DNA from 3 places in the Agrobacterium sp. 22-3639C2 genome. Region 3 is predicted to be linked to each of the others. Evidence: riboswitches for the same ligand, from Rfam matches in the RefSeq annotation. Region 3 holds a riboswitch; each other region holds the start of a gene.
What was found. Region 3 has a riboswitch for cobalamin ahead of nrdH (glutaredoxin-like protein NrdH). Riboswitches for the same ligand answer to the same signal wherever they lie in the genome.
Positions count from the first base shown of each region.

Region 1: linked by a shared signal. The riboswitch ahead of bluB (5,6-dimethylbenzimidazole synthase) and the one ahead of nrdH (glutaredoxin-like protein NrdH) in region 3 are both predicted to bind cobalamin.
Region 2: linked by a shared signal. The riboswitch ahead of ACQZ6D_RS23760 (DUF1636 family protein) and the one ahead of nrdH (glutaredoxin-like protein NrdH) in region 3 are both predicted to bind cobalamin.

Region 1 is NZ_JBNWDB010000001.1:617,710-625,622, reverse strand. It holds gene ACQZ6D_RS03075 (LTA synthase family protein) at 1-770, opposite strand, end outside; gene ACQZ6D_RS03070 (NAD+ synthase) at 1,002-2,681, shown strand; gene ACQZ6D_RS03065 (VOC family protein) at 2,831-3,208, opposite strand; gene ACQZ6D_RS03060 (TolB family protein) at 3,401-4,231, shown strand; cobalamin riboswitch at 4,359-4,544, shown strand; gene bluB (5,6-dimethylbenzimidazole synthase) at 4,643-5,359, shown strand; gene ACQZ6D_RS03050 (DUF2865 domain-containing protein) at 5,429-6,529, opposite strand; gene ACQZ6D_RS03045 (NADP-dependent malic enzyme) at 6,664-7,913, opposite strand, start outside.
Region 2 is NZ_JBNWDB010000006.1:83,882-91,794, forward strand. It holds gene ACQZ6D_RS23735 (L-fuconate dehydratase) at 1-117, shown strand, start outside; gene cobD (threonine-phosphate decarboxylase CobD) at 99-1,145, opposite strand; gene cbiB (adenosylcobinamide-phosphate synthase CbiB) at 1,144-2,109, shown strand; gene ACQZ6D_RS23750 (cobyric acid synthase) at 2,096-3,553, opposite strand; gene cobO (cob(I)yrinic acid a,c-diamide adenosyltransferase) at 3,555-4,172, opposite strand; cobalamin riboswitch at 4,299-4,513, shown strand; gene ACQZ6D_RS23760 (DUF1636 family protein) at 4,669-5,055, shown strand; gene cobW (cobalamin biosynthesis protein CobW) at 5,052-6,089, shown strand; gene cobN (cobaltochelatase subunit CobN) at 6,095-7,913, shown strand, end outside.
Region 3 is NZ_JBNWDB010000003.1:879,491-887,403, forward strand. It holds gene nrdE (class 1b ribonucleoside-diphosphate reductase subunit alpha) at 1-1,989, opposite strand, end outside; gene nrdI (class Ib ribonucleoside-diphosphate reductase assembly flavoprotein NrdI) at 1,977-2,375, opposite strand; gene nrdH (glutaredoxin-like protein NrdH) at 2,388-2,609, opposite strand; cobalamin riboswitch at 2,864-3,087, opposite strand; gene ACQZ6D_RS17310 (nucleoside triphosphate hydrolase) at 3,219-3,848, opposite strand; gene ACQZ6D_RS17315 (ATP-binding cassette domain-containing protein) at 3,845-4,627, opposite strand; gene ACQZ6D_RS17320 (ABC transporter permease) at 4,627-5,709, opposite strand; gene ACQZ6D_RS17325 (sugar ABC transporter substrate-binding protein) at 5,932-6,954, opposite strand; gene ACQZ6D_RS17330 (ROK family transcriptional regulator) at 7,221-7,913, shown strand, end outside.

The DNA of each region.
Region 1 (7,913 bases), on a different contig from region 3:
TCCGCAATGCTGTTTTCGCCGTAACCCTGCGGCGCCGAGACGTTGGCCATGGGAATATTGAAGGCAAAGGCCATCAGGAAACCGTTATGGCGGTAATTCTCCTGTTGATCCCACATCATGGGGATGATGTTGAGACGATCGCGCACCCACGAATAATGCGAATAGTCCATGAGCGAGGCGAGGCCGGCCAGAAGCGGCAGCGCCAGCACAAGACCTGCGGCGCGTTCGCGCCAGCTCAAGCCGGGCGAATAACGCCGCGCCAGCAGCCACAGGGTGGAAAGGGCCGCAACCGTGGCGCAAAGGCCAAGGCCGACCAGCACGGCCGTCAGCGGCTGGGCTTTCAGCATGGTGGGCAGAAGCTCGAGGATCTGCCGGCCGAACAGCAGGTCGGAGGGATAAAGCGGATCGGAGAGATAGGTCTGTTTCTGCGCGGAAATCAGCCCTGTCAGCGCGCAAAGCGGCGCAACGGCGATGAGCGACAGGTAACGGCGGCCGAGGATGGAATCCAGCGCTACGAGCAGCAGCAGCACGGCGGCGATGGTGGTCATGCCGGGGCGGGCGGATGAGGTGAGGAAGGTGCCGACATCAACTAGCGAACCGCGGGCGATCCATTCCAGCGCGACGACAAGCACGACCGAGGAAAACGTTAGATTGGCAAGCGTGTAGGCCTTACCCGAAAGCTTGGAAAGGCTCCGCGTCCATGCAGGCGAAAAGACAAAATCAGCCTTTTCGGAAGCCGTTGTTTTTGGCGCCGAATTTCTCAAACTCATACTCCGGTATTACGAGGCAACACCGCGCAATTCGGGGAGGTGAATCGGGGCGTCGCAAAACTGTCATGTAACTGTCACATAAGCGCGATGAACGCGACATGAACTTTGCGGGGTGTGGCCGGTGCGGTGATAACCTTAGCGTGAATGCCGGTTGCGGCTTCATCCTATCAAGGTGGTGCGGCATGCAATTGCCGCGTTGCGGAGCGGGCACGGGCGCGGTATTGAAAAGCCATGAGCGACAGACACGACATCAAAAACCATCTTCGAATTGCCGTCGGGCAGTTCAATCCGACTGTTGGCGACGTGGCGGGCAATCTCGCCAGGGCGCGCGAAGCACGGGCCGATGCGGCGACGCAGGGTGCCGATCTCCTGCTTCTGACCGAGCTGTTCATATCCGGCTATCCGCCGGAAGACCTGGTATTGAAGCCGGCTTTTCTGAAAGCGTGCCTGAAGGCCGTGGAAGAACTGGCGGCGGAAACCGCCGATGGCGGGCCGGGCGTCGTCATCGGTTTTCCGCGTCAGGGCGAAACGGGCCGGCACAATTCGGTTGCGCTTCTGGATGGCGGCAGGATCATCGCGCTGCGTGACAAGATCGACCTGCCGAATTACGGCGAGTTCGATGAAAAGCGTGTTTTCGCCGAAGGTTCGATCTCCGGTCCCTATAATTTCCGCGGTGTCAGGATCGGCATTCCGATCTGCGAGGAAATCTGGAACGATATGGGTGTGTGCGAAACGCTTGCCGAAAGTGGGGCGGAAATCCTGCTGGTGCCGAATGGTTCACCCTATTATCGCGGCAAGCTGGATGTGCGCCATCAGGTGGCGCTGAAACAGGTAATCGAAAGCGGCTTGCCGCTGGTCTTCGCCAATCAGCTTGGCGGGCAGGACGAGCTGGTTTTCGACGGCGCGAGCTTCGGTTTCAATGCCGACAAGACCCTTGCCTTCCAGATGAGCCAGTTCGAGGCGACCCTTGCCGTCACCGATTGGAAACGCACCGCAGAAGGCTGGCGCTGCGAAAGCGGTCCTTTCTCGAAAATCCCTGAAGGCGAGGAGGCGGATTACCGCGCCTGCATGCTGGGCTTTCGCGATTACGTCAACAAGAACGGCTTCAAGAGCGTGGTTCTCGGCCTTTCCGGCGGTATCGATTCGGCGATCTGCGCTGCGCTTGCTGTTGATGTGCTGGGCGAAGAGCGGGTGCGCTGCATCATGCTGCCCTATTGTTACACCTCCGAGGATTCGCTGAAGGACGCAGCCGATTGCGCCAGGGCGCTTGGCTGCCGTTACGATATCGTGCCCATTGCCGAACCGGTGGATGGGTTCCTGTCGGCGCTTTCGGAAATGTTCGAGGGCACGGAGGAAGGCATTACCGAAGAAAACCTGCAGAGCCGTACACGCGGCACCATTCTCATGGCTGTTTCCAACAAGTTCGGCTCGATGGTGGTGACAACAGGCAACAAGTCGGAAATGTCGGTGGGGTATGCGACGCTTTATGGCGACATGAATGGCGGTTTCAATCCCATCAAGGACCTCTACAAGATGCAGGTCTACGCCATCTCCAGTTGGCGCAATTCCCATGTGCCGCCGGGCGCGCTCGGGCCGTCCGGCGAAGTGATCCCCGCCAATATCATCTCCAAGGCGCCATCCGCCGAATTGCGACCCAACCAGACAGACCAGGATTCGCTGCCGCCCTATCCGGTGCTGGACGATATTCTGGAGTGCCTGGTGGAAAAGGAAATGTCGGTCGAGGAAATCCTCGCGCGTGGCCATGATATCGCGACGGTGCACCGGATCGAGCATCTGCTCTATCTCGCCGAATACAAACGCCGCCAATCCGCGCCCGGGGTGAAGATCACCAAGAAGAACTTCGGCCGCGATCGCCGTTATCCGATTACCAACCGGTTCAGGGACAGGTAGTCGAAGGAGGGCATGGAGGGAGCTTGCTGGACCCCGAATCTAGTTCGGGGTGATGGAGTGCGGATGCTGCGGCTTCGCCAAATATCGATGGCGAAGAAGCATCCTTTTCCTCCAACGGCGCGGACACGCCGCGCCGTCTCCCTATCTCGTTAAATAACCTGCCCCACATCGATGCGGTTACCATCCGGGTCTTCGAAAACGAAGGCCCGCAGGCCATAATCCTTGTCCTGCAGACTTTTGATGATGCGAAGCCCGTGGCTTTTGCAAAGCGCGTGCAGCGCGCCGGCGTCGCTGACCAGCATATGCGCCACATTGAAGGGGGCCGGTTTGTGCGTCGACTGCAATGTCAGGTGCAACTCGGCATTACCTTGTTTCAGGATCATGAAACCGACAGGGTTGCCGTTTTCGAAGGTCTTTTCGAAGCCCAGCACACGGACATAAAAGTCATGGGCCTTCTCGATATTCTTGACAGGAAGCATTGCGGCGATCCGACCGAAGCGGATGCCGTGAACGGCGATGGTGTTCATCGCGGAACCTCGGATCTGGGAGAAACGGGCAGGGGAGCGGGCGGTGCCGGAACGCTGCTGTTTTTTCCTATTTGAATTTGCAGGGCGGTGCCTGCGGCAATAGGATCATAATCACGGCGGTGGCGGATGCAAACGGAATGTTTGTGCCATTCAACGCTCCACGCCAGACGATCGACAGGCCCGGGAGGCAGCATGCGCAGTTCCATCGAAATCTTCAACATCCGCACTCGGCAGATGCGGGTGGTCTGGCAGACGCCGGAGCTGTTCGAGGCTCCGAACTGGTCGCCGGACGGGAAATACCTGCTTCTGAACTGCGACGGTCTGCTTTATCGCCTGTCACTTGCCGGCGACCCTTCGCCGGAAAAGGTCGATACCGGCTTTGCGACAATCTGCAACAATGACCACGGCATTTCGCCTGACGGTTCGCTTTATGCCATTTCCGACAAGGTGGAGTTCGGCAAGAGTGCCATCTATCTGCTGCCTTCGACGGGCGGAACGCCGCGTCTGATGACTAAGAACCTTCCGTCCTACTGGCACGGCTGGTCGCCGGACGGGAAAGGTTTCGCCTATTGCGGCATTCGCGATCAGGTTTTCGATATTTATTCCATGGACATAGACAGCGGTGTTGAGACACGCCTTACCCATGGTGAGGGCCGCAATGACGGGCCGGATTATTCGCCGGATGGAGAATGGATCTATTTCAACTCCAGCCGCACCGGCCAGATGCAGATCTGGCGCGTGCGGGTGGATGGCTCGGCCGTCGAGCGTATCACCGACAGCGCCTATGGCGACTGGTTCCCGCATCCGTCCCCCAGCGGTGACAAGGTCGTCTTCGTCTCCTACGACGCCGATGTCTTCGACCATCCGCGCGACCTCAACGTGCGCGTGCGGCTGATGGATATGGATGGCGGCAATGCCGAAACGCTGTTTGACCTTTTCGGCGGGCAGGGAACGATGAATTCCCCCAACTGGTCACCGGACGGGGATGAGTTCGCTTATGTGCGGTATTTTCCCGTTGGGTGATGCGGTAGGGGTGCTTCAGCTGGCGCGCGTCTGCGCGGCGGCTGAAGGCCGCAATACGCCGGTGAGGTGGCCACGGTCACATTGCCGCATCGCTGCGCAAGATACTTGTATTTGCAATCTTTGTTGCTCATAAGCTTCTTCGTCAGGTGCCTGCCCTTTAGGGCGGGAGAATCGGGAATCCGGTGCAAGACCGGAACGTGCCCAGCGCTGTGAGGCGGATGCCCTTTTTCTTGATGCCACTGAATCCATTCGGGAAGGCGAAAGTGGGCGGATGAAGCCGAGTCAGAAGACCGGCCTGACAGGATAGACCAGACCGCGTGGACGGCGGCAGGTTGTTGCAGCAGCGCGTCGTGCAGGCGAAAACCGGAGCCGGTTTTCGTGGCGGCGCGCCAGCATTGTTGGGGATAGACGATGCCGACCGATCCACTCGCGACCAGTTCGCTCGACGCAAATGCATTCGATCACGCGCTTTCGCCCGCCTACCCGTTTTCCGAGGGGGAGCGAGAGGCGATCTACCGTGCCATCGAAACCCGCCGTGATGTGCGCGACCAGTTCCTTCCGGATCCATTGCCGGAAGATGTGGTCGAGCGCCTGCTGAAGGCGGCGCATTCCGCGCCCTCGGTCGGTTTCATGCAGCCGTGGAATTTCACGCTCGTCACTGACGGTGCGGTCAGGCAGGCAGCCTGGGTTGCCTTCAGCCGCGCCAATGGCGAGGCGGCGGCGATGTTCGAGGGGGAGCAGCAGGCGCTTTACCGCAGCCTCAAGCTTGAGGGCATCCGCAAGGCGCCGCTCAGCATCTGCGTCACCTGCGATCCGACGCGTGGCGGCAAGGTGGTGCTGGGCCGCACCCACAATCCGCGCACCGATGTCTATTCCACCGTCTGCGCCATCCAGAACCTCTGGCTTGCAGCGCGCGCCGAAGGCATCGGCGTCGGCTGGGTCAGCATTTTCCACGATAGCGACATTCGGACCATTCTGGAAATCCCGGACCACATCGAGATCGTCGCCTGGCTATGCCTCGGCCGCGTCGATACACTTTATACCGAGCCGGAACTGGCGGTGAAGGGTTGGCGGCAGCGCGTGCCGCTGGAGGAGCTGGTGTTTCGCAATCGCTGGGGCGGGCGGTAAAGAGAACACGCGACCGCCTTGTGAGTGAGATAGAGCGTTGCCAACTCCATACCGCGTGCTTGATGGGAGCTATTGCTGCGGCTGAATGCCCTTCAGCGCCGGGTTCTTCAGGTCGATCCGGCCTGTCTGGTCGGGCAGGAATTTAGGGCCGATGACGCGGACCCTGCTGTTGTTCGGGTCATAGTCGCGTTCCGGAACCGGTTGTTCCGGCGGCTTTGCGGCCTGCTGCAGTTCGGTGGGTTTTTTGGAGGTGTCACCTTGCGGTGATGGAATGGTCGTGATGCTTGAATAGGGTTTCTCAGCTTCCGGCCGCGCAGCCTCCTGCTGCTTCATCTCCTCGTGATAGGCGGCCATGTTGCAGGCGCAGCCTGGGGCTTTGGTTGAGGCATTTCGATAGGCAAAGGCGGTCGGCAGGTCCTTATAGGGCTTTCCTGTTTCAGCCGAGACCATGTCAGCCGTTTCCTGCTCCGTCATGGAGTGGAAATAAAGCTCCGTCTGCGTACCCGGACACATTTTCTGGCATTGTTCGGCCTGCGCACGGAAATCGAGCGGCGAGGCATTGGAAGCGATGGGGAAGAACGAGCCGTCGCAGGTGCGCACGCACAGCGTCCTGAGCCCGCCTTCAGCAGCGGCATTGGGGTAGGGCGAAAGCCCTGCCTGTCCCGGCGGATTGCTCTGTTCGCCGAAGGCGTCGGGGTAACGTGTCACATCGGGTGCCGTCGGCTGGCGCGCTTCCGTTTCCGGAATGGCGCTGCAGCCATTGGCGTCGAGTGCGGCGAGAATGCGCTGGCGTCTGATGTCGCTATCATCGCTGCCCTGGGCCGCCATGGCATAGTCGCGGTCACGGATGATGGCATCGCGTTCGCTCTGCGCATCCGCCATCGCGTCGCTGATCTCTGCGCAGAGTTCGGCATTCGGGCTGCCATAAACGGTGACGCTTGCGGATGAACAGCCGTAACGGCGCAGATCGTTCCTGATCCTGCGGATCTCGATGTTCTGGCGGGTGAGCGCATTGGCGTAACGCCGTACCTCGGCGGTGTTGCCGATGACACGCGGCGGTTCGCGCAGCTGCGCATAAAGCGTATCGCAGACCTGATCCGCGAAAGCAGCGGCCGGGGCGATGAAAACAAGGGGAAGCAGGAGGCCGATAATGCTGCGGCGCCGGGTCAATGGTGCGATCCGTTCGATGTCCCCGGCCGGTGGCGAGGGTGTTATGCTTCGGGAAATCCGTGTTCAGGAAGATAACATAAGCTGTTGCCGCAATGCGGCAACAGCATGTTCAAAACTGCGTTAATACGCCTTCATCACACCGAAGGGTGCGATGCCTGCACGACGGCAAAGGCCGCCATGTTGACAACGCCGCGCGAGGTGACGCTGGGCGACAGGATATGGGCGGGAAGAGCCGTGCCAAGCAGGATGGGGCCGACATGCAGGCCCTCCGTCAGCGTGCGGGTGACGCCGAGCGTGATGTTTGCGGCATCGAGGTTCGGGAAGACCAGCAGGTTCGCTTCGCCGGTAAGCACGCTGTTGGGCATGGCGCGCTTGCGCAGCGCTTCCGAAAGTGCCGAGCCGCCCTGCATTTCGCCGTCCACTTCCAGTTCGGGTGCCGCTGCCTGCACGATCTTCAGGGCGCGGCGCATCTTGCGGGCGCTTTCCGAATCGCGCGACCCGAAATTGGAGTGGCTGGCGAGCGCGATCTTCGGCGTGATGCCGAAGCGGCGGATTTCCTTTGCCGCGAGAATGGCCATTTCGGCCACTTCTTCGGAGGTCGGATCGTTGTTGACGAAGGTGTCGGTGAGGAACAGCGCGCCCTGCTGGGTGATGAGCAGGCTGAGGCCTGCGAAAGAGCGAACGCTTTCCTGCTTGCCGATGATCTGGTTCACGTCGCGCAGGTGCCGGTCGTAACGGCCTTCCAGACCGCAGATCAGCGCATCCGCCTCACCACGCTTCACCGACAGCGCGCCGATGACCGTGGAGTTGGTGCGCACGATGGTGCGGGCCGCCTCCGGGTTGATGCCAGCGCGGCCGACCAGTGCGAAATAATCATCGACGTAGTCGCGGTAACGCGGATCGTCTTCGGGATTGACCACCGCAAAATCGGTATTCGGGCGGATACGCAGGCCGAAGCGCTTCAGGCGCGTTTCGATGATCTGCGGGCGACCGATGAGGATCGGGATGCCGGTGCCTTCTTCCAGAAGCACCTGTGCGGCGCGCAGCACGCGCTCGTCTTCGCCTTCAGCAAAGATGATGCGCTTCTTTTCGGCAACCTTGGCGGCGTTGAAGACCGGTTTCATGATGAAGCCGGAACGCCAGACGAAGCGGTTGAGCTGGTCGAGATAGGCTTCGAAATCGCTGATTGGCCGGGCGGCGACGCCGCTTGCGGCGGCAGCACGGGCAACGGCCGGCGCGATGCGCAGGATGAGGCGCGGATCGAAAGGCGAGGGAATGAGGTAGTTCGGGCCGAAGATCGGCGTTTCGCCGCTATAGGCCTTGGCGGCGACTTCCGAGACTTCTTCGCGGGCAAGCTCGGCAATGGCCTGCACGGCGGCCATCT
Region 2 (7,913 bases), on a different contig from region 3:
GAGCATTTCATCGAACCCTGCGATATTCGCAATGCCGCGTACATGCCGCCGAAGCTGCCCGGTTTCTCCATTGAAATGAAGCCGGATTCTATTGCGACCTACACGTTCAAGGGATGATTGAAGGATAACAGCGCTTCCGTGAGGCGCTGCCACTCCGCTTCGCTGCCGGGAAGGCCGAAACGCATGTCGTTCGGCCTTTCATCAAAAATGCGCACCAGAATGCCGTGCAGGCCAAGGTGATCGAACAGTTCTTTGGCCCGGTGGTCCCGCACCAGGGTAAACAGGGACGTACCGCCGGCAATCTTCAGGCCCGCTTTTTCCAGCAATTCACTCATACGCTGTGCTTCTGCCGCAAGCCGGAGGCGCATGGATGATTGCCATTCCCTGTCCGCCAAAGCCTGCATCGCGATATTGAGCGCCGGCCCGGATACTGCCCAGGGGCCAAGCCTTGCCTCCAGTTCGGCAGCGATGTCGGGATGCGCAAGCGCAAAACCGAGCCGGACCCCTGCCATGCCATAGAACTTGCCGAAGGATCGCAGTACCACCAGCGCGTCGCGCCCTGCGGCATTTGCAAGGCTTTCCGTATGTCCCGTCTCGATAAAGGCCTCGTCTACGACGAGCAGGCCGCCTTTGCGGCGCATCGCCTCGGCCAGCGACAACAAAGCTTCTCGATCCGTGATGCGACCATCGGGGTTGTTGGGATTGACCACCACCGCATAGTCGTAAGCTGACAGACCACTGATATGGTCTACCTCGGTCACTGCCAGTCCGGCCATGCGCGCGGTTCGGGCATGTTCGGCATAAGCGGGGGAGAGCACGGCTCCGCTTTTCGCTCCGCGTTCGAGTGCCAGGTGAGCCAGCAATGGCATCAGCATCTGGGTGCCGGGGGACAGAGCCACATGCCCGGCTGATGGTGCGCCGAAAGAGGCGACGGCCAGCCTTTTCAATTCTTCGGCCGCGTCAGGCTCCGGCAGGCGGGCAAATGCGCTGGCGGGAACGGGAGAATGCGGGTAGGAGTGCGGATTGATCCCGGTCGACAGGTCGATCCACGGTTCCGGCGCTTCAGGAAACATCAGACGCGCCTTGCCGAGATTGCCGCCGTGACGGATCGTAGCCTGCGCCTTTTCCGGTACCTTATCGCCCATGTTCTTCGCTCTCGCTTTTCTGTCGCTCTTGATCGAACGCCTGACTGGATATCCGGACTGGCTGTTCAAACGCATCGGTCATCCCGTCACCTGGATCGGTTCGCTTATCGCGCTGCTGGACAAAAAATGGAACCGGGAGAGTGCTTCATTTTCGCAGCGCAAGGCGGCAGGCGTCGTGGCGCTTTCCGTTTTTCTGGCGCTGACGGTGCTTGTTGCATGGTTAGTGCAATCGGTTCTGCTTTTATTGCCCCTTGGTCTGTTGCTTGTTGCGGTGCTTGGGGCGTCACTTCCGGCCCAAAAAAGTCTGGAACAGCATGTGGAGGCCGTCGCCATTGCGCTGGAACGCGAGGGGATTGACGGCGGGCGCAAAGCTGTCTCCATGATCGTCGGGCGCGATCCGCAGGCGCTGGATGAGGCGGCAATCTGCCGGGCGGCGATTGAAAGCCTGGCTGAAAATTTCTCTGACGGCATTGTCGCCCCTTCCCTCTGGCTTGGTCTTCTGGGGCTGCCAGGCGGTGCGGGTTATAAGGCAATCAACACGGCCGACAGCATGATCGGTCATCGCTCGCCACGCCATGAGGCCTTTGGTTGTGCGTCGGCCCGGCTGGACGATCTGGTCAATTTGCCGGCATCGAGACTGAGCGGCGGTCTTTTCGTGGTCGCCGCGTTTTTCGTGAAGGGTGCATCACCGAAAGGGGCAATTGCCGCGATACGCCGCGATGCGCGGCATCACCGCTCTCCCAATGCCGGCTGGCCGGAGGCGGCATTGGCCGGGGCACTGGGCTTTGCGCTGGCCGGGCCGCGCTCCTATGGCGGGCAGATGATCGAGGCTCGTTTCATGGGCGAAGGCGGAAGAGCGACACTGGTTGCTGGCGATATTCGCACAGCGCTCAGGCTGGCGAGGATCGCAGACTTCCTGCTGATCGCGCTGTTCGGATTGCTGGCAATCCTTATCGCGCTATAGAAAGCAGTCTGTCGAGATCGAGGTGGTTCTCCATATGGGCCGCCAGGCGATCAAGAACGGCATCCACCTGCGCATCATAGTTCAATTCAGTGCCCTGCCCACCAAGCCGCTCAAGCCACGCCCCGCGTTGGCGGTCATCCGCAAACAGGCCGTGGATATAGGTGCCTAAGATGCGGCCATCGGGCGAAATTGCGCCATCGGCATGCCCGTCAATGGTCGAAAATGGCAGGTTGCACGCAGCACCCGTCGTCTCGCCAACATGCATTTCATAGCCGGATAAGGGAATTCCGTCGAAACTCTGTCCCTGCACGGAAACGAGCCTCTTGTCGCCGGTCAAAACCGTCGTCACATCCAGCAGGCCCAACCCCTCGACCGTCATTGGTGGTCCTTCGATGCCGTCAGGGTCGGCAACGGTTTTTCCAAGCATCTGGTATCCGCCGCAGAGACCGAGAACATAACCGCCGCGGCGCACATGTGCCTTGATGTCGATGTCGAGGTCTGCATTTTTCAGCACGGCGAGATCAGCTATGGTGGATTTCGAACCGCAGAGCAGAACCAGCCGGCAATCGGCGGGAATGGTCTCGCCCCGCCGCACTCGGATCAGTTCCACATCCGGCTCCATGTCGAGCGGATCCAGATCGTCGAAATTGGAAATATGCGGCAGGATCGGCACCGCAATGCGGATTTTCGCGCCGGGCTTTTGTTGCGCTGGGCCAGTAAGCCCAAGGGCGTCCTCCGCTGGCAATTTCGCAGCATCGGAAAAATGCGGCAATAGCCCGATGGACGCCCAGCCGGTCTTTTCCGCGATCATCCGCATGCCGTCTGAAAACAGCATAGGGTCACCGCGAAAGCGGTTCACGATGAAGCCCTCTATCATCGCGGCATCACCACGTTCGAGAACGGTTTTTGTGCCCACGAGGCTGGCGATGACCCCGCCCCGGTCGATATCGCCGATCAGAATCACGGGAGCATCTGCGGCGCGGGCAAAACCCATATTGGCGATGTCGTTAGCGCGGAGGTTGATTTCGGAAGCACTTCCCGCCCCTTCCACCAGCACCAGATCGGCCTGTTGTTTCAGGTGCTCGAAGCTCTCCAGCACACGCGGCATCAGCCCGGCTTTCATGTGCTGATAATCGGCAGCTTTGGCATTGCCGACAATTTTGCCCTGTACGACGACCTGTGCGCCGGTTTCGCTCTGCGGCTTTAAAAGCACCGGGTTCATGTGAACCGACAGCGGAACGCCTGCCGCCCGCGCCTGCAGCGCCTGCGCGCGACCGATCTCGCCGCCATCGGCGGTGACCGCCGCATTGTTCGACATGTTCTGCGGCTTGAACGGCATGACGGACAGGCCACGCCTGATGAAGGCGCGGGCAAGGCCAGCCACCATCAGCGATTTGCCGACATCCGAGCCGGTTCCCTGAAACATCAGCACACGTGCAGTCATGTCAGTATTCTATCCCGGCCTGCGCCTTTACGCCCGCCTTGAAGTGATGTTTGACGAGGGTCATTTCCGTCACCATGTCGGCAGCGTCGATCAACGGCTGTTTGGCGTTGCGGCCGGTAACGATGACATGCAGATCGGATCTACGGTTGGAAAGCGTTTCGACGACCTCTTCCAGCGGCAGGTAATCATAGCGGAGCGCAATGTTCAGTTCGTCGAGAACCAGCAATCCGATCGTTTCGTCGGCCATCAGTGCTTTCGCTTCCTCCCAGGCCTTTGTAGCTGCCGCGACATCGCGCTTCAGGTCCTGCGTGTCCCAGGTAAACCCCTCGCCCATGGTGCGCCATTCCACCCTGTCGCCGAACAAAGTCAGGGCCTGCTGTTCACCCGTCGACCATGCGCCCTTGATGAATTGCACGACGCCGACCCGCCGCCCGGTGCCGAGCATGCGCAAAGCAAGGCCGAAAGCGGCCGTGGATTTGCCTTTGCCAGGGCCGGTATTGATCATCAGCAGACCTTTTTCGATCGTCTTTTCCGCGACTTCGGCATCCTGAACCGTCTTGCGGTTGACCATTTTCTGCCGGTGGCGTTCGGCTTCGCTGTCGCTGATATCGCGTGTCATCGCGTTTTCCTTCTCGTCCAGCGGCGCGGGACCGTATGCCCCGCCATTCGGAGCGGCGACTATACTCAATTTGCCGCACCCGGCAATCGACAAGCCGGCAGCATTGACCGTCACGCCCGTTCAGCCTAAGGGTAAGGCACTGACGGTCTTTTCCCGGCAACGGGAAAAGCTAAGAGGGAACACGGTTCCACCCCATAACGGGTCATTCCGTGGCTGCCCCCGCAACTGTAAGCGGTAAGCCCGCACTATGAAGCCACTGGACCATAAAATTGGCCCGGGAAGGTGGTGCAGGGTGTTTTAAAGCCGCAAGCCAGGAGACCTGCCGTTTCAGGAAAAAACGTCTCCCGGGCGGGGTGCTCCGGTCAGCCGGTCGAATTGATTTGCAGCCGCGCTTTTCAGTGCGCTGTTTTCGACATCCGCACCCCGATGAGTTTAAAGGCGCGGAAAGCGGAACGGTTTGGATATTACCACAACATCTTCTTGTGCGGACGGGACAATGGAAGTCAACACAGCTTCCGGCGTGGTCGTTTTTGTCTGCCGAAGCTGTCGCGACGACACCGATCCCAATGCGGAGCCGCGCCCCGGCACCATCCTTGCGGAAGCTGCCATCGCAAAAGCGCGTGACTCCGGCATCGATGTTCGCTCCGTCAATTGCCTTGCCAATTGCAAACGAGGCCTCAGTGCCGTGCTGCGCGGTGCCGATGGCTGGTCCTATGTATTCGGCGGGCTGACGCCCAACGATGCGGAAGACCTGCTCACGGGCGCACAAATGCTGGCCGCCTCCGCAGATGGCCTGATGCCCTGGCGCTGCCGCCCCGACACATTGAAGCGCGGCATGGTGGCGCGCATTCCCCCATTCGATTTTACCGAGGAGAGATCATGAGCACCCTTCTGGACCGCGTTCCCTGCACCATCGTCACCGGCTTTCTGGGGGCTGGAAAAACCACGCTGCTGCGCGGTCTCCTCGAAAAGCTTGATGGCAAGCGGCTTGCCATCATCGTCAACGAATTCGGTGATATCGGCATCGATGGCGATATCCTCAAGGGATGCGGCATTGAGAGCTGCCCGGAGGAAAACATCGTTGAGCTGGCCAATGGCTGCATCTGCTGCACGGTGGCGGATGATTTCCAGCCGGCCATCGAACAGATTCTGAGCCGCCAGCCGAAGGTGGAGCACATCCTCATCGAGACCTCCGGCCTTGCCCTGCCCAAGCCGCTGGTGCAGGCATTTCAATGGCCGGCCATCAAGAGCCGCGTGACGGTTGACGCTGTGGTTGCCGTGGTGGATGGCGCTGCCCTTGCCGAGGGTCAGGTGGCGCATGACATGGAAGCCCTTGCCGCCCAGCGCGCAAATGACGAAGCCCTCGATCACGACGATCCGGTCGAAGAGGTTTTCGAGGACCAGATCGCCTGTGCCGATCTTATCGTGCTGACCAAGGCGGATCTGCTCGATAGCGCCGGTCTGGAAAAGGCGAAGGCTCATATTCTCGAGCATTTGCCGCGGGCCGCAAAGATCGTCGTCGCCTCGAATGGCGTCATCGATCCGGCCGTGCTGATCGGCCTCGGTCTTGCGGTTGAAGAGGATATCGAAAACCGCCGCACCCATCACGATGGTGAACTCGACCACGAACATGACGATTTCGACAGCTTCGTCATCGACCTGCCGGCCGTGACCGATCCGGAAGCGCTGGCGGCTCGTATCGCCGAGACGGCGGCTGCGGAAAATGTTCTGCGCATCAAAGGTTTCGTCGAAGTATCCACCAAGCCGATGCGCCTGCAGGTGCAGGCAGTCGGTAGCCGCGTCAACCATTATTATGACCGTCCCTGGGCGGCCGGTGAAGAGCGCCGCAGCCGCCTCGTCGTCATAGGCGAAAAGGGCCTCAACCGCGAAAAGATCGAACAGATGCTGGCCGCCTGATAGAAATGCACATTCTCGCCACCACATCTTCGTCTCTGGACGACCTGATCGAGCCGGTTGATCTCAACCAGCCGCGATCGGATGTGGTGATGCTGTCTTTTTCGGCAAGCGATCTTGCCGGGCTGGAACAGGCATGGCGGCAGGCAGAGGGCGCGCTTCCGTCCCTGTCCGCTGCCAACCTCTCCGAGCTTCGGCATCCGATGTCGGTCGATCTGTGGATCGAAAAGACGGCCGAACATGCCCGTGTCATCCTTATCCGGATTCTCGGCGGCGCGGAACGCTGGCGCTATGGCGTCGATCAGCTCAGCACGATGGCGCGGCGACGTGGCATAAAACTTATGCTCCTGCCGGGTGAATGCAGTGAGAGAGACGAAAAGCTCGAAGCGGCCTCGACTGTTGATCGCCAGACGTTGGCGTCCGTCCTCGCCTTCTTCCGCGAGGGTGGGCGGGAAAATATGGACCGGCTTGCCATTGGTCTTGCTGCCCTTGTAAGTGGTGGCGCATGGCCAGATATCGAGGCTCAACCGCTGCCGAAAGCCGGCTTTTACCGGCCGGGTAACGGCGTCGTGGATCAGGCGGAAGCCTGCGCCGGTTTTCCCGCCGGTGCAGCTGTCCTTCCCATTCTCTTTTACCGCTCCATGCTTCTTGCTGCCGATGCGGCGCCCGTGGATGCGCTTTTTCACGCGCTCTCTCAGCGCGGTTTTGCGCCATTGCCGATTTTCGTCAGCGGCCTCAAGGATGGGGAGGCGATCCGCTTTCTCGAAACCGTACTGCCCGAACTCCAGCCCGCCGCCATCGTTGCCGCCACGGCTTTTGCCAGTCAAATGGACGACAGCGGTAAAACCCTGTTTGACCGCCTCGGCGTGCCGGTGTTTCAGGTGGTTATGGCGACGACGCGACGGGACGGCTGGGCGGAAAATGCGCGCGGTCTCAACCCTTCCGATCTTGCCATGCATGTGGTTCTGCCGGAACTCGATGGCCGGATTCTTGCTGGCGCAATCTCGTTCAAGCAGGTGCGGACTGATGGCGGTATCAGCCTCATCAATGTACCGGAGGCTGATCGCGTCGAACAGGTGGCAAACCGAATCGCTGCCTTTCTGCAATTAAAACAGTCCACGCCACAGGAACGGCGGATCGTCATTCTGATGCCGGATTATCCCGGTGCTGCGCCGGGGCGCACGGGTTATGCCGTTGGTCTCGATGTGCCGCAAAGCGTGCTTGAAATGCTGCGCGATCTGGCCGCGGCAGGATATGTGGTTTCGGATATTCCCGAAACGGCGCGGGCTTTGCTGGATTGTGTCGAGCAGCAGGAAGCGGCTGTCGGACTTTTAGACTATCGTGATTTTCTTTTGGGTTTGCCTGAAGGGGTTGCCGCCTCCGTGGATAGCACGTGGGGTTCGGCCGAACAGGACGACGCACTAGCCGACGGCGCATTCCGTTTTCGCGTCGCCCGTTTCGGCCAGATATTCGTGGCCCTGGCACCGGATCGTGGGCGAAATGAGGATCGGCGGGTGGATTACCATGACCCTGCCCTGCCGCCACGTCATGCGTTGGTCGCTTTCGGCGCCTGGATGCAGCGTGTCGCAGGGGCGCATGCCATTGTGCATGTCGGTGCGCATGGCACGCTGGAATGGCTGCCCGGCAAGACAGTTGCGCTTTCCCGCGATTGTTTTCCTGAAATCGTCACCGGGTCTTTGCCGGTGGTCTATCCGTTCATCGTTTCCAATCCGGGCGAAGCGGCGGTTGCCAAACGGCGGATCGCTGCTGTCACGATCGGCCATGTTCCGCCTGTGCTGGTAGATGCCGGGCTTTCGCCGGAACAAT
Region 3 (7,913 bases):
ATCTATGATCTTTTCCGGACCGATTTCGTAGGCATCCTGATAATATTCGAGATTGTCGTTCGAAAGGTAGGAAGCTGGATAATAAACACGGCCGATCTTGCCTTCCTTGCGAATTTCAATCTTCGAGACGATGGGATGGATCGAGGAGGTCGAGTGGTTGATATAGGAGATCGAGCCTGTGGGCGGCACGGCCTGAAGGTTCTGGTTATAGAGGCCGGTCTCCATGACGGCCTGCTTCAACGCTTTCCAGTCCTCCTGTGTCGGAATGGAAATGCCAGCTTTCTCAAAAAGGTCGCGGACCTTTTCCGTCGCGGGCAGCCATTCCCGGTCGGTATATTTATCGAAGTAGTCGCCCGAGGCATATTTGGAGTTTTCAAAGCCCTTGAAGCTCTGGCCCCTTTCAGTGGCAAGGCGATTGCTGGCGCGGATGGCGTGATAGGTCACCGTGTAGAAATAGATATTGGTGAAATCGATGCCCTCTTCGGAGCCGTAGAAGATGCGCTCGCGCGCCAGATAGCCATGCAGGTTCATCTGACCAAGCCCGATGGCGTGGCTCGCATCATTGCCCTTTTCCACGGAAGGGACAGACGAGATGTGGCTCATGTCAGAAACGGCCGTCAGCGCCCGGATGGAGGTTTCGATCGTCTTGCCGAAATCAGCCGAATCCATTGCTGAAGCAATGTTGAGCGAGCCGAGATTGCAGGAAATATCCTTGCCCATATGGCTGTAAGAGAGATCGTCGTTGAACTCGCTCGCCTCGCTGACCTGTAGGATTTCCGAGCAAAGATTGCTCATGCTGATACGGCCGGCGATCGGATTGGCGCGGTTCACCGTATCCTCGAACATGATATAGGGATAACCGCTTTCGAACTGGATTTCTGCGATGACTTGGAAGAACTCGCGTGCCTTTATCTTCTTCTTGCGGATGCGGCTGTCGGCGACCATTTCCTGATATTTTTCGCTGACGGAAATCTCGGTAAACGGCACGCCATAGACCCGCTCAACATCATACGGCGAGAACAGGTACATATCCTCGTTGTTTCTCGCGAGTTCGAAGGTGATATCAGGGATCACCACGCCGAGCGAAAGGGTTTTGATGCGGATTTTTTCGTCGGCGTTTTCGCGCTTGGTATCGAGGAAACGCATGATGTCCGGGTGATGGGCATGCAGATAGACCGCGCCAGCGCCCTGGCGCGCGCCAAGCTGGTTGGCGTAGGAGAACGAATCTTCCAGCAGCTTCATGACAGGAATGACGCCAGAGGACTGGTTTTCGATCTGTTTGATCGGCGCGCCGGCTTCGCGAATATTGGTCAGGGACAGTGCTACGCCACCGCCACGCTTGGAAAGCTGCAATGCTGAATTGATGGACCGGCCGATGCTTTCCATATTGTCTTCCACACGCAGCAGAAAACACGAAACCAGCTCACCGCGGCTTTTCTTGCCAGCGTTGAGAAAGGTCGGGGTTGCCGGCTGGAAGCGGCCGGAAATGATTTCATCCATCAGATCGCGGGCAAGCTGCTCGTCGCCACGCGCCAGAGCCAACGCCACCATGCAGACGCGGTCCTCATAACGCTCCAGGTAACGCTTTCCGTCGAAGGTCTTCAGCGTATAGGACGTATAATATTTGAAGGCGCCGAGAAATGTCGGAAAACGGAACTTTCTGGCATAGGCCTCGTCGTAGAGGTCACGGACGAAATTGAAGGAATACTGGTCCAGCACCTCCTGTTCGTAATATCCCTCGGTCACGAGATAATCGAGCTTTTCCCTGAGATTATGGAAAAACACCGTGTTCTGGTTGACGTGCTGAAGGAAATATTGCCGTGCCGCAAGGCGGTCCTTGTCGAGCTGAATCTTCCCGTTTTCATCGTAGAGGTTCAGCATCGCGTTCAGCGCGTGATAGTCCAGTCCCGCGTCCAGGTGTTTCTGCGCAGCGGTTACTTGTTGTTTGGCATCCGTGTTGCGCACCGCGCTCGAGGTCAGCGTGTCCAAAATCGTTCCAATCCATGATTGACGTTGGCGACATCTTCCTCCGTGCCGAGAAGCTCGAAGCGGTAGAGAAACGGCACCGCGCATTTACGCGACACGATATCTCCGGCGGATGCGAAAGCTGCGCCAAAATTCGTATTTCCCGCCGCGATGACGCCGCGAATGAGATTTCGGTTTGAGGGCTCGTTCAAAAACCGGATAACCGGTTTCGGTACCGCTCCTTTCATGCCGCCGCCCCCATAGGTGGGGGTGACGAGAACATAGGGCTCCGACACGTGAGGAACGTCTTCCTCGGCGCCGAGCGGCAGGCGAAGCAATCGTCGCCCCAGTTTTTGAAGGAAGCGATGAGTGTTCTCAGACCGGCTGGAATAATAGACGATCAGCCCCATCGCATCGCCTCCTCAGCTGATCGAGCCAATCATGTCCGGACGGAAACCCGCCCAATGGCGTTCGCCGGCAACGACCACGGGAACCTGCATGTAACCAAGGCCGCGAACGCGATCGAGGGCATCCGCGTCTTCTGAGATATCGACGATCTCGTAGCTGACACCGATGCGGTCAAGCGCACGATAGGTGGCAGTGCACTGAACGCAGGCGGGTTTGCTGTAAACGGTGACGGTCATTGTTTCCTCTTTCGAAGCCGCCTTTACGCACGGCTCAACATTGCCCGCCTGCAATCACAAGCGGGTGGCGATGGTTCTGTCATTCTGGCGAGGCGCGGCTCAGGCCGCGTAAGATCGCTGTCTACGCCGACGAGCGTAGAAACTCATAAAAATGCACTGGCATGACTTCACCCCGAAGCTTGTTCTGGAGGGGGCAGAAAAGGGCGCACGCAATTCATTTGCGTCATACACCTTCCTTCCGGACACCCCGCCCGTGGACGTTTTCGCTCAAGGCAGGTCTCCTGACTTGCGGGTCAAAACATCCATTCCCACCTTCCCGGAGCTTTTAGCGCCAGTGGCTCAAATCGGAACGATGCTCACCGCTTACAGTTGCGGGGGCAGTTTCGGCATTGCTTCACCATAATGGTGTTGCGCACCGAATTCCCGTCTTAGCTCCCGACGCTTGCGAATCGAAAGAACCTTGAACACCACATATAGTATATGATGAATTTTTTTCGTCAATAATTAGACATGCGAAAGCCCCACCCTGTGGATCAAAAAGATTCAACACATGGTCAACAAAGGCTTAACGGTGAATGCTCGATGCCGCCTACGGACGGAAGCGGCGGGTTATTCCCAGATATCGATGCGAATATCGGCGGGGCGGGAGTTCTCAATCACCCGCTTTCCGTTGGGAAGATCATTTTCGAACAGTTTGGCGTGAATCTCGGTCGCATCGAGACCATAGCCCTGCCATCTATCCCGCAGGCGTTCCTCGAGCACCGCAACGGATGGGCCTACGAAGACGGTAAGATCGAAGCTGCCGGAAAGCTTCGTCCACGGCGCCTCGTTCAACAGCAGATAGTTGCCTTCGGCAAGAATGAAGCGTGTTTCTGGCGCGATGGCGCGAGCGGAGGCAATGGCAATTTCGCGGGAGCGGTCAAAAACCGGGACAAGAACTTCCTGCCCGCCCTGACGAACTGCGGAGACGATATCAAGAAAGCCGCGCACGTCGAAGGTCTCCGGTGCGCCTTTTCGCGGCAAGAGCCCCCGTTCTTCGAGAATACCGTTATCCATATGGAAGCCGTCCATGGGCAGGACAGCCGCAGCCTCGCCGCGCGCCACGAGGGCACCGCACAGGGCATCCGCCAGCGTGGATTTGCCGGCCCCAGGGGGACCGGCAATGGCAATGATAAAACGAGATTTATCCTCAGCCCGCCGAAGAACGTCTTCGACGATCGTTTCAAGCTTCAACGTCATGCGGCCAGCGTTTCCTTTGGCGCTTCCTTGGCGCCCGTCATGAAGGCGACGGCGTCGGACATGGTATAGTCCTTCGGATTGATGACGCACAAACGCTTGCCCAGCCGATGAATATGAATCCGGTCAGCAACCTCGAAAACATGCGGCATGTTGTGCGAGATGAGAACGATCGGTAGCCCTCGCGCGCGTACATCCAGAATAAGCTCGAGAACGCGGCGGCTTTCCTTGACGCCGAGCGCCGCTGTCGGTTCGTCAAGGATGACGACCTTGGAGCCGAAGGCGGCTGCACGCGCCACCGCAACACCCTGGCGCTGGCCGCCGGAGAGGGTTTCCACCGCCTGATTGATGTTCTGGATCGTCATCAGGCCGAGTTCAGAGAGTTTCTCACGGGCAAACTTTTCCATCGCCGGACGGTCCAGTGCCCTGAACAGGCTTCCCTGAATACCGGGTTTGCGGATTTCACGGCCGAGAAACATATTGTCGGCTATGGACAATGCGGGAGACAGCGCAAGGTTCTGATAAACGGTTTCGATACCAGCCTTGCGCGCCTCGATCGGCGAGCGGAACTGTACCGGCTTGCCTTCAAGCCTGATCTCCCCTTCATCGGGTGTCACCGCACCGGAAATCGCCTTGATGAGAGAGGATTTTCCAGCACCGTTATCACCGATGACGGCGAGGATTTCGCCCGGATAAAGGTCAAAATCGGCATTGTCGAGCGCAGTCACACGACCGTAGCGTTTAACGAGATTGCGTGCTGTGAGGATAGGTTCTTTTGCCATCAGCCTGCTACCTTTCTGATCCACTGGTCGATTGCGACAGCCAAGATGATAAGGACGCCGATCAACAGATAGGTCCATTGTGGGTCTGTTCCGATAAGTCGCAGGCCGAGAGAGAAGACACCGACGATCAGCGCGCCGAAGATCATGCCCATGATCGAGCCGCGTCCGCCAAACAGCGATATGCCGCCGATGACCACTGCGGTGATGGATTCGATGTTGGCGAACTGACCGGCGGTCGGCGATACCGAGCCGATGCGGCCGATGAGAGCCCAGCCCGCGAAGGCGCAGATAAGCCCGGAAAGTGTGTAGACGGTCGTCAGCATGCGCTTGACGTTAACGCCGGCAAGTTCGGCTGCGTCAGGATCATCACCCACTGCATAGAGATGTCGACCCCAGGCGGTGCGGTTCAGCACATACCAGAGCAGGGCAACCAGCAGAACCATCGCAATGACGCCATAGGTGAAGACGGCGCTGCCGATGCGGATATTGTTGCCGAAAAACTGGAGAATGGGCGCCTGTTGGACGATATCCTGTGAGCGGATCGTTTCGTTGGCCGAATAGAGGAAATTGGTGGCCAGCACGATCTGCCACATGCCCAGTGTAACGATGAAGGGCGGAAGCCGCATGCGCGAAACCAGCACGCCATTGATAAAGCCACAAAATGCGCCGACTGCGAGACCGCAGACAATCGAGAGTTCGGCAGGCAAACCATAGCGGAACGTAAACTGTCCCATGACGACGGAGGACAGAACCATGATCGCACCGACCGAAAGATCGATACCTGCTGTCAGAATGACCAGCGACTGTGCCGCGCCGACGATGCCGACGATTGCCACCTGCTGAAGGATAAGGGTCAGCGAAAAGGCCGAGAAAAACTTACCGCCCAGGGTCATGCCGAAGACAGCCAGCGACAACACCAGAACGATCAGCGGTACGGCCGCCGGGCTGGAATGCAGAAAGTGCTGGAATTTTTCAAGCAAACTCTTGTTGTGCGTATCGAAAGCAGCGACCTGGGTCGAACTTCCCGACAGCACTTTTTCAAATTCATTATGCGGTTGAGCCCGCACTGGCTGATCGCTCATGGATTTTCCTCCCGATCGCTCCATCGCATCAGCCCCGAACCCGGGATTATTTTCCAGAGGGGACAATGCGTAGATTCAAACTGTTGAGAAGCGTGCCTCAGTTACGTCCACGGACGTCGAGCGCGCTCGTTTGTTCCTGTCCGATCACCCAGATCGTTCTTTTTAACCATTCCGGTTCAAGGGCGGGGGCAAATTGCCCCCGCTGATTTCAACGGTAAAGTATTAGCCCCAGCACTTCTTCAGGCCTTCCTTGGTGTCGATCGAATCGAGACCCTTGACCGGCTTGTCGGTTACCAGCGTTACGCCGGTGTCGAAGAAGTTCTTGCCTGCGGTCGGCTTCGGCTTTTCACCGGTGTCGGCAAACTTCTTGACGGCTTCCACGCCGAGTGCCGCCATCAGCAGCGGGTATTGCTGAGACGTTGCGCCGATCACGCCTTCCGCAACGTTCTTGACACCAGGGCAACCGCCGTCGACGGAAACGATCAGAACATCCTTTTCGCGGCCAACGGCTTTCAGCGCTTCGTAAGCACCGGCAGCTGCAGGTTCGTTGATGGTGTGAACGACGTTGATGGTCGGATCCTTCTGCAGCAGATTTTCCATCGCAGAGCGGCCGCCTTCTTCGTTACCGTTGGTAACATCATGACCAACGATACGCTTGTCGTCTTCATCACCAATCTTGTTGATGTCCTTCACGTCGATGCCGAAGCCCTTCATGAAGCCTTGGTTGCGCAAAACATCAACGGTTGGCTGGGAAGGCGTGAGGTTGAGGAAGGCGATTTTCGCGTCCTTGGCCTTGTCGCCGAGGGTGCCGGCAGCCCATTTGCCGATCAGCTCGCCGGCCAGAAGATTGTCGGTAGCGAAAGTGGAGTCAGCGGCATCAACGGGTTCGAGAGGTGTATCGAGGGCAATGACCAGAAGACCGGCATCGCGCGCCTTCTGCACGGCCGGAACGATGCCCTTGGTGTCCGATGCGGTAATCAGGATACCCTTGGAGCCATCGGCAATGCATGTCTCGATCGCGGCAACCTGGCTTTCGGAATCGCCATCGATCTTGCCGGCATAGGACTTCAGCGTCACGCCAAGTTCTTTAGCCTTGGCGGTTGCGCCTTCCTTCATCTTGACGAAAAAGGGATTGGTGTCGGTTTTGGTAATCAGGCAAACCGAAGTATCGGCGGCGGACGCGACGGACGCGAAAGAAACGCCGAGCGCAAGCGCGCCCAGAAGAGCGGAAACAGTCGTCTTCATTGTAATCCTCCCATTGAATGTTTGAGTACCGTGACGGTTACCCGACGATCTCGTCTCCTCCGAGAACAGCGACCGTTGACACAGATGGAACCACCAAAGGAAACGGCTGTCAATAAATAAATCCGATTGAATTATTAATTCCGTATGGCATTCTAACAAGCGGCAGGGAGGAATATCGCGGCGTCGTTTAACGTTGCGATAGCAAGATTGCCATAAAGCCTGCATGTATTGGTCGCGGCGGATATGGCGGGCGGGAGGATGAAACTATGAGACAATCTGTCGAGACGGCGCCGCCCGCGCCGTCCACCAACATGGATATGAGCGGCGGCGCCAACCAGATCGGGGTGCGTGCCTATAACGAGCGGCTTGTGCTGTCGCTGGTTCGCCGCCACGGCGGCTTGTCGAAAGCCGAAATATCCAGGCTTTGCGGTCTCTCGGCGCAGACCGTCTCGGTCATCATGCGCTCGCTCGAAAGTGACGGTCTTCTTATTCGTGGCGAAAGACTGCGCGGCAAAGTCGGGCAGCCTTCGACGCCGATGCGCCTCAATCCCGATGCCGTCTTCTCGTTTGGCGTGAAAATCGGCCGTCGCAGCGTCGATCTGGTGCTGATGGATTTCGTCGGCCGGATCAAGCTGAAGCTCCGCAGAACTTACCCTTATCCTATGCCGGAATGGATTTTGCCATTCGTCATCGAGGGTATCACGGAACTCGAGTCCAAGCTCTCTCCGGCCGAACGGCAAAAAATTGCCGGTGTCGGCATTGCCGCACCGTTCGAATTGTGGAACTGGGCGCAGGAGGTGGGCGCCCCGCAGAATGAGATGGAGCGCTGGCGCGACGTCGATATCCGTGCCGAAATTGCGGATGGCGTCAGCTATCCGGTTTTCCTGCAGAACGATGCGACCAGTGCCTGCGGTGCAGAACTGGTTTTTGGTGCAGGCCAGAACTACCCCGATTTTCTC